DNA from 3 places in the Paucilactobacillus nenjiangensis genome. Region 3 is predicted to be linked to each of the others. Evidence: a T-box and tRNA genes for the amino acid it is inferred to sense, from the RefSeq annotation. Region 3 holds a T-box; the other regions hold tRNA genes.
The links. The T-box of region 3 lies ahead of ileS (isoleucine--tRNA ligase). A T-box ahead of a tRNA ligase gene usually reads a tRNA of that ligase, here a tRNA-Ile.
Positions count from the first base shown of each region.

Region 1: it has a tRNA-Ile gene. The T-box ahead of ileS (isoleucine--tRNA ligase) is inferred to sense a tRNA for this amino acid. The anticodon was not compared.
Region 2: it has a tRNA-Ile gene. The T-box ahead of ileS (isoleucine--tRNA ligase) is inferred to sense a tRNA for this amino acid. The anticodon was not compared.

Region 1 covers NZ_CP043939.1:1,870,547-1,874,970, forward strand. The annotation lists rRNA gene F0161_RS09620 (23S ribosomal RNA) at 1-2,639, opposite strand, end outside; tRNA gene F0161_RS09625 (tRNA-Ala) at 2,820-2,892, opposite strand; tRNA gene F0161_RS09630 (tRNA-Ile) at 2,898-2,972, opposite strand; rRNA gene F0161_RS09635 (16S ribosomal RNA) at 3,060-4,424, opposite strand, start outside.
Region 2 covers NZ_CP043939.1:857,844-862,267, forward strand. The annotation lists gene F0161_RS04305 (YkuJ family protein) at 1-76, shown strand, start outside; rRNA gene F0161_RS04310 (16S ribosomal RNA) at 511-2,085, shown strand; tRNA gene F0161_RS04315 (tRNA-Ile) at 2,173-2,247, shown strand; tRNA gene F0161_RS04320 (tRNA-Ala) at 2,253-2,325, shown strand; rRNA gene F0161_RS04325 (23S ribosomal RNA) at 2,506-4,424, shown strand, end outside.
Region 3 covers NZ_CP043939.1:1,504,704-1,509,127, forward strand. The annotation lists gene ileS (isoleucine--tRNA ligase) at 1-1,808, opposite strand, end outside; T-box leader at 1,876-2,089, opposite strand; gene F0161_RS07690 (DivIVA domain-containing protein) at 2,109-2,807, opposite strand; gene F0161_RS07695 (DivIVA domain-containing protein) at 2,824-3,576, opposite strand; gene F0161_RS07700 (YlmH family RNA-binding protein) at 3,589-4,380, opposite strand; gene F0161_RS07705 (YggT family protein) at 4,393-4,424, opposite strand, start outside.

The DNA of each region.
Region 1 (4,424 bases), 370 kb from region 3:
CGGATAGGGACCGAACTGTCTCACGACGTTCTGAACCCAGCTCGCGTACCGCTTTAATGGGCGAACAGCCCAACCCTTGGGACCGACTACAGCCCCAGGATGCGATGAGCCGACATCGAGGTGCCAAACCTCCCCGTCGATGTGGACTCTTGGGGGAGATAAGCCTGTTATCCCCAGGGTAGCTTTTATCCGTTGAGCGATGGCCCTTCCATACGGAACCACCGGATCACTAAGCCCGACTTTCGTCCCTGCTCGACCTGTCTGTCTCGCAGTCAAGCTCCCTTGTGCCTTTACACTCTGCGAATGATTTCCAACCATTCTGAGGGAACCTTTGGGCGCCTCCGTTACTTTTTAGGAGGCGACCGCCCCAGTCAAACTGCCCACCTGACACTGTCTCCCATCACGATTAGTGATGCGGGTTAGAGTGGTCATACAGCGAGGGTAGTATCCCACCAACGCCTCCACCGAAACTAGCGTTCCGGTATCTACGGCTCCTACCTATCCTGTACAAGCTGTACAAACACTCAATATCAAGCTACAGTAAAGCTCCATGGGGTCTTTCCGTCCTGTCGCGGGTAACCTGCATCTTCACAGGTACTTCAATTTCACCGAGTCTCTCGTTGAGACAGTGCCCAGATCGTTACGCCTTTCGTGCGGGTCGGAACTTACCCGACAAGGAATTTCGCTACCTTAGGACCGTTATAGTTACGGCCGCCGTTTACTGGGGCTTCAATTCTGAGCTTCGCCGAAGCTAACCCATCCTTTTAACCTTCCAGCACCGGGCAGGCGTCAGCCCCTATACTTCATCTTACGATTTTGCAGAAACCTGTGTTTTTGATAAACAGTCGCCTGGGCCTATTCACTGCGGCTGTACTTTCGTACAGCACCCCTTCTCCCGAAGTTACGGGGTCATTTTGCCGAGTTCCTTAACGAGAGTTCACTCGCACACCTTAGGATTCTCTCCTCGACTACCTGTGTCGGTTTGCGGTACGGGCAGTTAAATACTCACTAGAAGCTTTTCTCGGCAGTGTGACATCGGCAACTTCGCTACTAAAATTTCGCTCCCCATCACAACTTGTCCTTAAAAGAAAAAGCATTTCACTCTCTCCAAGACTTGTTGCTTGGCCAGACATATCCAACAGTCTGGTTTGCTTAGCCTCCTGCGTCCCTCCATCGTTCAAACGCATTTAACTGGTACAGGAATATCAACCTGTTATCCATCGTCTACGCCTCTCGGCCTCGACTTAGGTCCCGACTAACCCTGGGAGGACGAGCCTTCCCCAGGAAACCTTAGTCATTCGGTGGACAGGATTCTCACCTGTCTTTCGCTACTCATACCGGCATTCTCACTTCTAAGCGCTCCACCAGTCCTCACGGTCTGACTTCATTGCCCTTAGAACGCTCTCCTATCACGCAACCTAATGGTTGCATCCGTAGTTTCGGTAATATACTTAGCCCCGGTACATTTTCGGCGCAGGATCACTCGACTAGTGAGCTATTACGCACTCTTTAAATGGTGGCTGCTTCTGAGCCAACATCCTAGTTGTCTAAGCAACTCCACATCCTTTTCCACTTAGTATATATTTTGGGACCTTAACTGACGGTCTGGGCTGTTCCCCTTTCGACGATGGATCTTATCACTCACCGTCTGACTCCCGGACATAAATCAATGGCATTCGGAGTTTATCTGAATTCAGTAACCCATGACGGGCCCCTAGTCCAAACAGTGCTCTACCTCCATGATTCTAAGTCCGAGGCTAGCCCTAAAGCTATTTCGGAGAGAACCAGCTATCTCCAAGTTCGTTTGGAATTTCACCGCTACCCACACCTCATCCCAGCCATTTTCAACTGACACGGGTTCGGTCCTCCAGTGCGTTTTACCGCACCTTCAACCTGGACATGGGTAGGTCACCTGGTTTCGGGTCTACAACAACATACTTCATACGCCCATTTCAGACTCGCTTTCGCTACGGCTCCGACTTTTCTGTCTTAACCTTGCATGCAATCGTAACTCGCCGGTTCATTCTACAAAAGGCACGCTGTCACCCATTAACGGGCTCCAACTGATTGTAGGCACATGGTTTCAGGAACTATTTCACTCCCCTTCCGGGGTGCTTTTCACCTTTCCCTCACGGTACTGGTTCACTATCGGTCACTAGGTAGTATTTAGCCTTGGGAGATGGTCCTCCCGGATTCCGACGGAATTTCACGTGTTCCGCCGTACTCAGGATACAGAGCTGAGGGTATTACGTTTCGCTTACGGGGCTATCACCCGCTCTGGCTCAGCTTCCCAGCTGATTCAACTACGTAATACTTTTGTAACTCAAATGTTCTGTCCTACAACCCCAAAGAGCAAGCTCTCTGGTTTGGGCTTTTCCCGTTTCGCTCGCCGCTACTCAGGGAATCGATTTTTCTTTCTACTCCTGCAGCTAATGAGATGTTTCAGTTCACTGCGTCTACCTTTACTTAGCTATGAATTCACTAAGCAATAACTGACGATTAAGTCAGCTGGGTTCCCCCATTCGGAAATCTCCGGATCAAAGTGTACTTACCACTCCCCGAAGCATATCGGTGTTAGTCCCGTCCTTCATCGGCTCCTAGTACCAAGGCATTCACCATGCGCCCTTTATAACTTAACCTTGTTGATTCCAGCACTTGCGTGCTGGCTGACAACAGATTAATTGAGTATATGCGATAACTCTTTAAAAAAACTCAAATAACGCGGTGTTCTCGGTTTAATCGTTAAAACAATTAATAAATAAAAAATTTTGATATTATTTAGTTTTCAAAGTACAAGTTAGTCAACTTACGTTGACTAATGGAGAATAGCGGGATCGAACCGCTGACCCCCTGCTTGCAAAGCAGGTGCTCTCCCATCTGAGCTAATTCCCCATATATGGGCCTAAATGGACTCGAACCATCGACCTCACGCTTATCAGGCGTGCGCTCTAAACCAGCTGAGCTATAGGCCCATGTAAATCCAATTGATTAAGTTGAGAGTAGACCTCTCAAAACTAAATAAAGTTTCGACTAATGTGTAGGTTCCGTATATTCCTTAGAAAGGAGGTGATCCAGCCGCAGGTTCTCCTACGGCTACCTTGTTACGACTTCACCCTAATCATCTGTCCCACCTTAGGCGGCTGGCTCCTAAAAGGTTACCCCACCGACTTTGGGTGTTACAAACTCTCATGGTGTGACGGGCGGTGTGTACAAGGCCCGGGAACGTATTCACCGCGGCATGCTGATCCGCGATTACTAGCGATTCCGACTTCGTGTAGGCGAGTTGCAGCCTACAGTCCGAACTGAGAACGGCTTTAAGAGATTAGCTTACTCTCGCGAGTTCGCAACTCGTTGTACCGTCCATTGTAGCACGTGTGTAGCCCAGGTCATAAGGGGCATGATGATTTGACGTCGTCCCCACCTTCCTCCGGTTTGTCACCGGCAGTCTCACTAGAGTGCCCAACTGAATGCTGGCAACTAATAATAAGGGTTGCGCTCGTTGCGGGACTTAACCCAACATCTCACGACACGAGCTGACGACAACCATGCACCACCTGTCTTAGCGTCCCCGAAGGGAACGTCCTATCTCTAGGATTGGCGCTAGATGTCAAGACCTGGTAAGGTTCTTCGCGTTGCTTCGAATTAAACCACATGCTCCACCGCTTGTGCGGGCCCCCGTCAATTCCTTTGAGTTTCAACCTTGCGGTCGTACTCCCCAGGCGGAATGCTTAATGCGTTAGCTGCGGCACTGAAGGGCGGAAACCCTCCAACACCTAGCATTCATCGTTTACGGCATGGACTACCAGGGTATCTAATCCTGTTCGCTACCCATGCTTTCGAGCCTCAGCGTCAGTTACAGACCAGACAGCCGCCTTCGCCACTGGTGTTCTTCCATATATCTACGCATTTCACCGCTACACATGGAGTTCCACTGTCCTCTTCTGCACTCAAGTTCTCCAGTTTCCGATGCACTTCCTTGGTTGAGCCAAGGGCTTTCACATCAGACTTAAAAAACCGCCTGCGCTCGCTTTACGCCCAATAAATCCGGATAACGCTTGCCACCTACGTATTACCGCGGCTGCTGGCACGTAGTTAGCCGTGGCTTTCTGGTTGGATACCGTCACTACATGATCAGTTACTATCACATACGTTCTTCTCCAACAACAGAGTTTTACGAGCCGAAACCCTTCTTCACTCACGCGGTATTGCTCCATCAGGCTTGCGCCCATTGTGGAAGATTCCCTACTGCTGCCTCCCGTAGGAGTATGGGCCGTGTCTCAGTCCCATTGTGGCCGATCAACCTCTCAGTTCGGCTACGTATCATTGTCTTGGTGAGCCATTACCTCACCAACTAACTAATACGCCGCGGGTCCATCCAAAAGTGATAGCCGAAACCATCTTTCAAATTAGAACCATGCGGTTCT
Region 2 (4,424 bases), 650 kb from region 3:
GTTTGAGTTCGATAACCTTGATTTAGCAGCGATTGAAATCTATGACTGCTTATCAGAATTACAAGAAACCTTTTAATATTTTGTACTAACGTATAAAAATCGAGAATAAATGTTTAAATATGCTTGACCAGGCCTTTGATTCTTGCTATGATAGTTTTCGTTGTCAAAGCGACAAAGTGTTGATAAAGTACCTGATAATTAGTTGGAAATATTTTACAAAAGTAGTTGACTTCAGTCAGTTGCATTGGTATGATTATTCTTGCTGTTATAGGGATTCGCGAGTTTTGAATCGTCAAAATAAATCGAAAAAATTGTTGACAGTAATTTGTTAAAATGATAACATAATATACGTTGCTTAATTGGATTTTGCAACGAAATGTAGACCTTTGAAAACTGAATAAAGTTTCGACAAATCAAATGTGTAGGGTCTTTTGACAATAGTCAAAAGCAAATAACATTTGCGAAGTCAATTTCGTGAATACAAACAAATAAGAGCTACAAACTTAAATTATATATGAGAGTTTGATCCTGGCTCAGGATGAACGCTGGCGGTATGCCTAATACATGCAAGTCGAACGCATTCTCGTTTTAGATTGACGGTGCTTGCACCAGATTGAAAAGACATTTGAATGAGTGGCGGACGGGTGAGTAACACGTGGGTAACCTGCCCAAAAGTGGGGGATAACATTTGGAAACAAATGCTAATACCGCATAAAAATTAGAACCGCATGGTTCTAATTTGAAAGATGGTTTCGGCTATCACTTTTGGATGGACCCGCGGCGTATTAGTTAGTTGGTGAGGTAATGGCTCACCAAGACAATGATACGTAGCCGAACTGAGAGGTTGATCGGCCACAATGGGACTGAGACACGGCCCATACTCCTACGGGAGGCAGCAGTAGGGAATCTTCCACAATGGGCGCAAGCCTGATGGAGCAATACCGCGTGAGTGAAGAAGGGTTTCGGCTCGTAAAACTCTGTTGTTGGAGAAGAACGTATGTGATAGTAACTGATCATGTAGTGACGGTATCCAACCAGAAAGCCACGGCTAACTACGTGCCAGCAGCCGCGGTAATACGTAGGTGGCAAGCGTTATCCGGATTTATTGGGCGTAAAGCGAGCGCAGGCGGTTTTTTAAGTCTGATGTGAAAGCCCTTGGCTCAACCAAGGAAGTGCATCGGAAACTGGAGAACTTGAGTGCAGAAGAGGACAGTGGAACTCCATGTGTAGCGGTGAAATGCGTAGATATATGGAAGAACACCAGTGGCGAAGGCGGCTGTCTGGTCTGTAACTGACGCTGAGGCTCGAAAGCATGGGTAGCGAACAGGATTAGATACCCTGGTAGTCCATGCCGTAAACGATGAATGCTAGGTGTTGGAGGGTTTCCGCCCTTCAGTGCCGCAGCTAACGCATTAAGCATTCCGCCTGGGGAGTACGACCGCAAGGTTGAAACTCAAAGGAATTGACGGGGGCCCGCACAAGCGGTGGAGCATGTGGTTTAATTCGAAGCAACGCGAAGAACCTTACCAGGTCTTGACATCTAGCGCCAATCCTAGAGATAGGACGTTCCCTTCGGGGACGCTAAGACAGGTGGTGCATGGTTGTCGTCAGCTCGTGTCGTGAGATGTTGGGTTAAGTCCCGCAACGAGCGCAACCCTTATTATTAGTTGCCAGCATTCAGTTGGGCACTCTAGTGAGACTGCCGGTGACAAACCGGAGGAAGGTGGGGACGACGTCAAATCATCATGCCCCTTATGACCTGGGCTACACACGTGCTACAATGGACGGTACAACGAGTTGCGAACTCGCGAGAGTAAGCTAATCTCTTAAAGCCGTTCTCAGTTCGGACTGTAGGCTGCAACTCGCCTACACGAAGTCGGAATCGCTAGTAATCGCGGATCATCATGCCGCGGTGAATACGTTCCCGGGCCTTGTACACACCGCCCGTCACACCATGAGAGTTTGTAACACCCAAAGTCGGTGGGGTAACCTTTTAGGAGCCAGCCGCCTAAGGTGGGACAGATGATTAGGGTGAAGTCGTAACAAGGTAGCCGTAGGAGAACCTGCGGCTGGATCACCTCCTTTCTAAGGAATATACGGAACCTACACATTAGTCGAAACTTTATTTAGTTTTGAGAGGTCTACTCTCAACTTAATCAATTGGATTTACATGGGCCTATAGCTCAGCTGGTTTAGAGCGCACGCCTGATAAGCGTGAGGTCGATGGTTCGAGTCCATTTAGGCCCATATATGGGGAATTAGCTCAGATGGGAGAGCACCTGCTTTGCAAGCAGGGGGTCAGCGGTTCGATCCCGCTATTCTCCATTAGTCAACGTAAGTTGACTAACTTGTACTTTGAAAACTAAATAATATCAAAATTTTTTATTTATTAATTGTTTTAACAATTAAACCGAGAACACCGCGTTATTTGAGTTTTTTTAAAGAGTTATCGCATATACTCAATTAATCTGTTGTCAGCCAGCACGCAAGTGCTGGAATCAACAAGGTTAAGTTATAAAGGGCGCATGGTGAATGCCTTGGTACTAGGAGCCGATGAAGGACGGGACTAACACCGATATGCTTCGGGGAGTGGTAAGTACACTTTGATCCGGAGATTTCCGAATGGGGGAACCCAGCTGACTTAATCGTCAGTTATTGCTTAGTGAATTCATAGCTAAGTAAAGGTAGACGCAGTGAACTGAAACATCTCATTAGCTGCAGGAGTAGAAAGAAAAATCGATTCCCTGAGTAGCGGCGAGCGAAACGGGAAAAGCCCAAACCAGAGAGCTTGCTCTTTGGGGTTGTAGGACAGAACATTTGAGTTACAAAAGTATTACGTAGTTGAATCAGCTGGGAAGCTGAGCCAGAGCGGGTGATAGCCCCGTAAGCGAAACGTAATACCCTCAGCTCTGTATCCTGAGTACGGCGGAACACGTGAAATTCCGTCGGAATCCGGGAGGACCATCTCCCAAGGCTAAATACTACCTAGTGACCGATAGTGAACCAGTACCGTGAGGGAAAGGTGAAAAGCACCCCGGAAGGGGAGTGAAATAGTTCCTGAAACCATGTGCCTACAATCAGTTGGAGCCCGTTAATGGGTGACAGCGTGCCTTTTGTAGAATGAACCGGCGAGTTACGATTGCATGCAAGGTTAAGACAGAAAAGTCGGAGCCGTAGCGAAAGCGAGTCTGAAATGGGCGTATGAAGTATGTTGTTGTAGACCCGAAACCAGGTGACCTACCCATGTCCAGGTTGAAGGTGCGGTAAAACGCACTGGAGGACCGAACCCGTGTCAGTTGAAAATGGCTGGGATGAGGTGTGGGTAGCGGTGAAATTCCAAACGAACTTGGAGATAGCTGGTTCTCTCCGAAATAGCTTTAGGGCTAGCCTCGGACTTAGAATCATGGAGGTAGAGCACTGTTTGGACTAGGGGCCCGTCATGGGTTACTGAATTCAGATAAACTCCGAATGCCATTGATTTATGTCCGGGAGTCAGACGGTGAGTGATAAGATCCATCGTCGAAAGGGGAACAGCCCAGACCGTCAGTTAAGGTCCCAAAATATATACTAAGTGGAAAAGGATGTGGAGTTGCTTAGACAACTAGGATGTTGGCTCAGAAGCAGCCACCATTTAAAGAGTGCGTAATAGCTCACTAGTCGAGTGATCCTGCGCCGAAAATGTACCGGGGCTAAGTATATTACCGAAACTACGGATGCAACCATTAGGTTGCGTGATAGGAGAGCGTTCTAAGGGCAATGAAGTCAGACCGTGAGGACTGGTGGAGCGCTTAGAAGTGAGAATGCCGGTATGAGTAGCGAAAGACAGGTGAGAATCCTGTCCACCGAATGACTAAGGTTTCCTGGGGAAGGCTCGTCCTCCCAGGGTTAGTCGGGACCTAAGTCGAGGCCGAGAGGCGTAGACGATGGATAACAGGTTGATATTCCTGTACCAGTTAAATGCGTTTGAACGATGGAGGGACGCAGGAGGCTAAGCAAACCAGACTGTTGGATATGTCTGGCCAAGCAACAAGTCTTGGAGAGAGTGAAATGCTTTTTCCTTTAAGGACAAGTTGTGATGGGGAGCGAAATTTTAGTAGCGAAGTTGCCGATGTCACACTGCCGAGAAAAGCTTCTAGTGAGTATTTAACTGCCCGTACCGCAAACCGACACAGGTAGTCGAGGAGAGAATCCTAAGGTGTGCGAGTGAACTCTCGTTAAGGAACTCGGCAAAATGACCCCGTAACTTCGGGAGAAGGGGTGCTGTACGAAAGTACAGCCGCAGTGAATAGGCCCAGGCGACTGTTTATCAAAAACACAGGTTTCTGCAAAATCGTAAGATGAAGTATAGGGGCTGACGCCTGCCCGGTGCTGGAAGGTTAAAAGGATGGGTTAGCTTCGGCGAAGCTCAGAATTGAAGCCCCAGT
Region 3 (4,424 bases):
ATTGACTTACTCATCTTGCGGCCTTCGCCATCAAGCGTGAAGCCTTGTGACAAGATTGACTTGTAAGGAGCTTTACCAGACACTACAACGCTGGTAATCAAACTTGAATTAAACCAGCCACGGTATTGATCTGAGCCTTCCATATACATGTCTGAAGGATAGGTTAGGTAATCACGTTCAGCCAAGACACCTTGGTGTGACGTTCCCGAATCAAACCAAACATCCATGATATCTGTTTCTTTTTTGAAAATTCCATTAGGTGAGTGTTCATTAGTATAGCCGTCAGGTAACAAATCCTTTGCGTCCCGATCAAACCAAACATTAGAACCAAATTCACCAAACAAATCAGCCACATGGTTAATTGTCTTTTCTTCGATAATTGGAGTTCCATCTTCCGCATAGAACACTGGCAATGGCACACCCCAAACACGTTGACGTGAAATAACCCAATCGCCACGATCACGAATCATGTTGTGGAGACGAACTTTACCCCAATCAGGTGTAAATTTAACATCATCGATAGCTGCCAAAATTTCATCACGAATCTTATCAACGGAAGCAAACCATTGATCTGTCGCACGGAAAATGATTGGTTTTTTAGTTCTCCAATCAAATGGATAGCTATGTTCGTATGGCATATATTTTAATAGCAAACCAGCATCTTTTAACTTATCCAAAGCAATTTGGTTAGCATCTTCATAAAAGACGCCTTCAAAATCAGGACCAGCTTCAGCAGTCAAATATCCACGATCATCAACTGGAACGAAAACGGCTAATCCATATTTACGGCCAATATTATAATCATCTTCACCAAAGCCAGGAGCAGTATGGACAAGGCCAGTACCTGCATCAGTCGTGACAAAATCACCAAGCATAGTGACCATTTGCTTATCTGCAAGGAATGGATGTTGTGCGGTAACGTTATCAAGTTCTTTTCCCTTAACAACTTTGATAGTTTTAACATCAGACCATTCAAATAATTCAGCACAACTATCGACCAATTCAGCTGCTAAGACATATTTGTTAGTGTCATCCCCATCATGAGTCACAATCGCGTAATCAAATTTAGCATCAATTGTGATACCCTCAGAACCTGGAATTGTCCATGGAGTAGTTGTCCAAACAACCATGTAAGTATCGGTATCAAGTACCCCTTTGCCGTCCACAACGCGTTCGCCGTAGAAAGCCGATGGAGAAACAACATCTTTATAATCAACTTCAGCTTCAGCTAAAGCAGATTCAGATGACCATGACCAATAAACAGGTTTCTTACCACGATACAGCAGATTTTTCTTTGCAAATTGTCCAAATACTCGAATTTGAGCGGCTTCATATTCTTTTTGTAAAGTTAAATATGGATTGTCCCATTCACCAGCAACACCCAAACGTTTGAAATCTTCACGTTGTTTGTCAACTTGTTCGAGCGCATATTTACGACATAAATCACGGAATTCAGAGGTATTCATCTTTTTCCGGTCGTAACCCATTTTGGTTAATTGTTGTTCAATTGGTAGACCATGTGTATCCCATCCAGGAACGTATGGTGCACGATAACCAGACATTGACTTGTATCGAACAATCACATCTTTAGTAATTTTATTCAATGCATGTCCAATATGAATATTACCATTTGCATATGGAGGCCCATCATGTAAGACAAAAGTTGGTTTGCCTTCATTTAATTTTTGACGTTGTTCATAAACTTTGTTTTCTGCCCAAACGTTTTGACGTTCGAGTTCTTTCACTGGTAAATTTCCACGCATTGGGAATTCAGTTTTACCAAGATTAAGTGTTTCTTTGATTCTCATTTGGAACCCTCCTTGAATTATGTAGACAATACGATTGAAATTGATGGCAATAAAAAAATCCCCATCCGCAAGGGACGAAGATTCGTGGTACCACCCAAATTTAGAATTAATTAGCAATTCTCTTAGATCATTTCTTAACGGTGATGAACCGCTTATACTTAATATCAGTATAAGATTCAGAGATGATCTATCAATGACGTTTTCCTACCAACCTCACACCAATCGTTGATTCGCTTTTTAGTAACTGTCAATTGAATTGCTGTTCTCTTCAAAACTTTCAGTCGTATTAAATTTTATGAATTATTTTTCTGAGTCATCTGGGAAGATAACTACAGTTTGACCAGCATCAGGTGCGCTTTCGGTTGGAGCAGGGGCAACTTCAGAAGTTGCTGACGCAGCTGATTGTGCAGGTACTGATGTAGATGAGTTTACACTTTGATTTACACTGTTGTCAAGCGTCTGTCCAAGAACTTTTTGAATTTCATCAAATGAGCTGACATCAACTTCTTTTAACAACGTATCCCAATCATTACTACGAACAACTTCTAATTGAGATTCTAACATGACTTGCAAGCGTTGACGGAAGACCATCGTTTGCTTCTTCAAGTCGTTAGTTTCAACAGTTAGTTTTGAAGTTGATTCTGCGGCTTCATGAACTACTTGGTTAGCTTTATCATTTGCTTCAGCAACGATATCAGTTGCTTGTTTTTGAGCTTCACGTAAAGTGATATCTGATTCGCGTTGTGCATTTGACTTAACCTTATCAGCAGCTTCTTGAGCTACTAAAATTGATTGGTTCAATGAATCTTTTAATTCGCTAAAATACTTCAATTTTTCTTGGTCAGACTTAACTGTTTCTTCTAATTCATGATTCCGTGTTTCTAAATCTTTCATTTCATCAATGATTTGATCTAAAAATGTGTTAACTTCGTCTGGGTTGTAACCACGCATCTTTCCAGAAAACTTTTTGGTTTGAATATCTTCAACTGAGATTGACATTGATTGGTTCCTCCGATTATTTTGAAATAACAAGCGACAAATTGATCACCAATTCGTTGTCTGCATTAGTACTGGTAGAAATATCTTTAATTTTTACTGCATCTTTTTGAGTGGTTGAATCTAGCTTGTGAACCATGACTGGATAGTCTGGATCATCATCCGCCATAATGCCGATACCGATTTGTTGATCTGCCACATCGATGGCGATATTTTGTTCAACAACTGGCACCTCTTCAACGTTATCGACAACTGTTTCCGGTTCGATAATCGCCGGTTCAACTTCTTCCACTACTTTCGGTTGTGGATTAACTAACTCAACTTGTTGCTTAAAGGCATCAACAATTTCATCTTGATAAGTTGCTACAATGACCTTTAATTTAGCTAATGAGTCGGCATGCAATTTGACCTCATTAATTTTAGCAACCACTTGATTTTTGGCAGTCGTATGCGCATCAGTCACAATTTGGTCAGCTTCTTGATTCGCAAACCGAACTGTAACCATTGCTTGACGTCTAGCTCTTTCTTTAACTTTAACGGAATACTTCTGCGAATTCACGATTAAATCCACGATTTCTTCCTTCATCGAGCTCAGTACAGCCAACTGACGTTTAGCATCTGTATCTTGTTGTTTCAATTCTCGATTAGTCGCTTTTAAAGCTTCTAAATCCCCCAAAATATCCGCGAAGAATTCATCAACCTGCTGATAACTGTAACCGCCTAATATTGACTTAAATCGATTATTTTTTATCTTTGGTATTGAGAAATCCATATCAATCCCCTCCTAATTCACCGTAACTACCGACAGTTTAATCCTAACCTTACCTTTTTTTGTTGGCTGTGAACTTATTTCATCTACACTAATTCTACCAGCTCTTCTTACAGACAACAAATCGTGTTCAACAATCAAATAATCCGGTTTTTGAGTTTCCGCCCAATTGACCTGTGCATAACCTTTTTCAATAACCTCTTTAGCGCGGTTGCGAGAAAAATTAAATGCCGCCGCGATGATACTATCAACTCTGACTGAACTGACCGTAGTCTCAATTGATTCCCAATCGGTTTCAGAATTGACGGTGTCGGTCATTTCCACAGGCTCTAATCGGATATTTAATTTACCAACCCGATCGACTTGTTCCTGAAAATAACTGGCCATTTGTTTTTGAACAATAATTTGCCAACGGCCCGTACCATCGGTAATGATATCCCCGAAGGTACCGCGTTCAACGCCTTGATTAAAAAGTGTCCCTAAAACTTGTCGGTGACTTATCTCGGCAAACTTTTCTGGGTAATTGATTTCAAGTAGTTGTAACTCAAAATCATCATTTGAAGGTTCAAAATAACTTGGATAAATTAGTACCCGTTGCATTTCAGCTTCTTCGAACCCACCATAGCTTCTCATTCGCACTTCATCTTGTTGGTTAACTAAGTTTTGTGCGATATAGATTTGTCTAGGATTTAAAAAGATACTAAGTACTGGACGATATTGCAATACTGCTTGAGAAATCCAATCTGAAATATCGTCGATAATTGGTTTTTCGTCTGGTCTAAAATGTTGCTCTACATTTAAGCTCATTGCGTACACTTCCTAATATAACGCATTCGCAACAACCGTCTGCA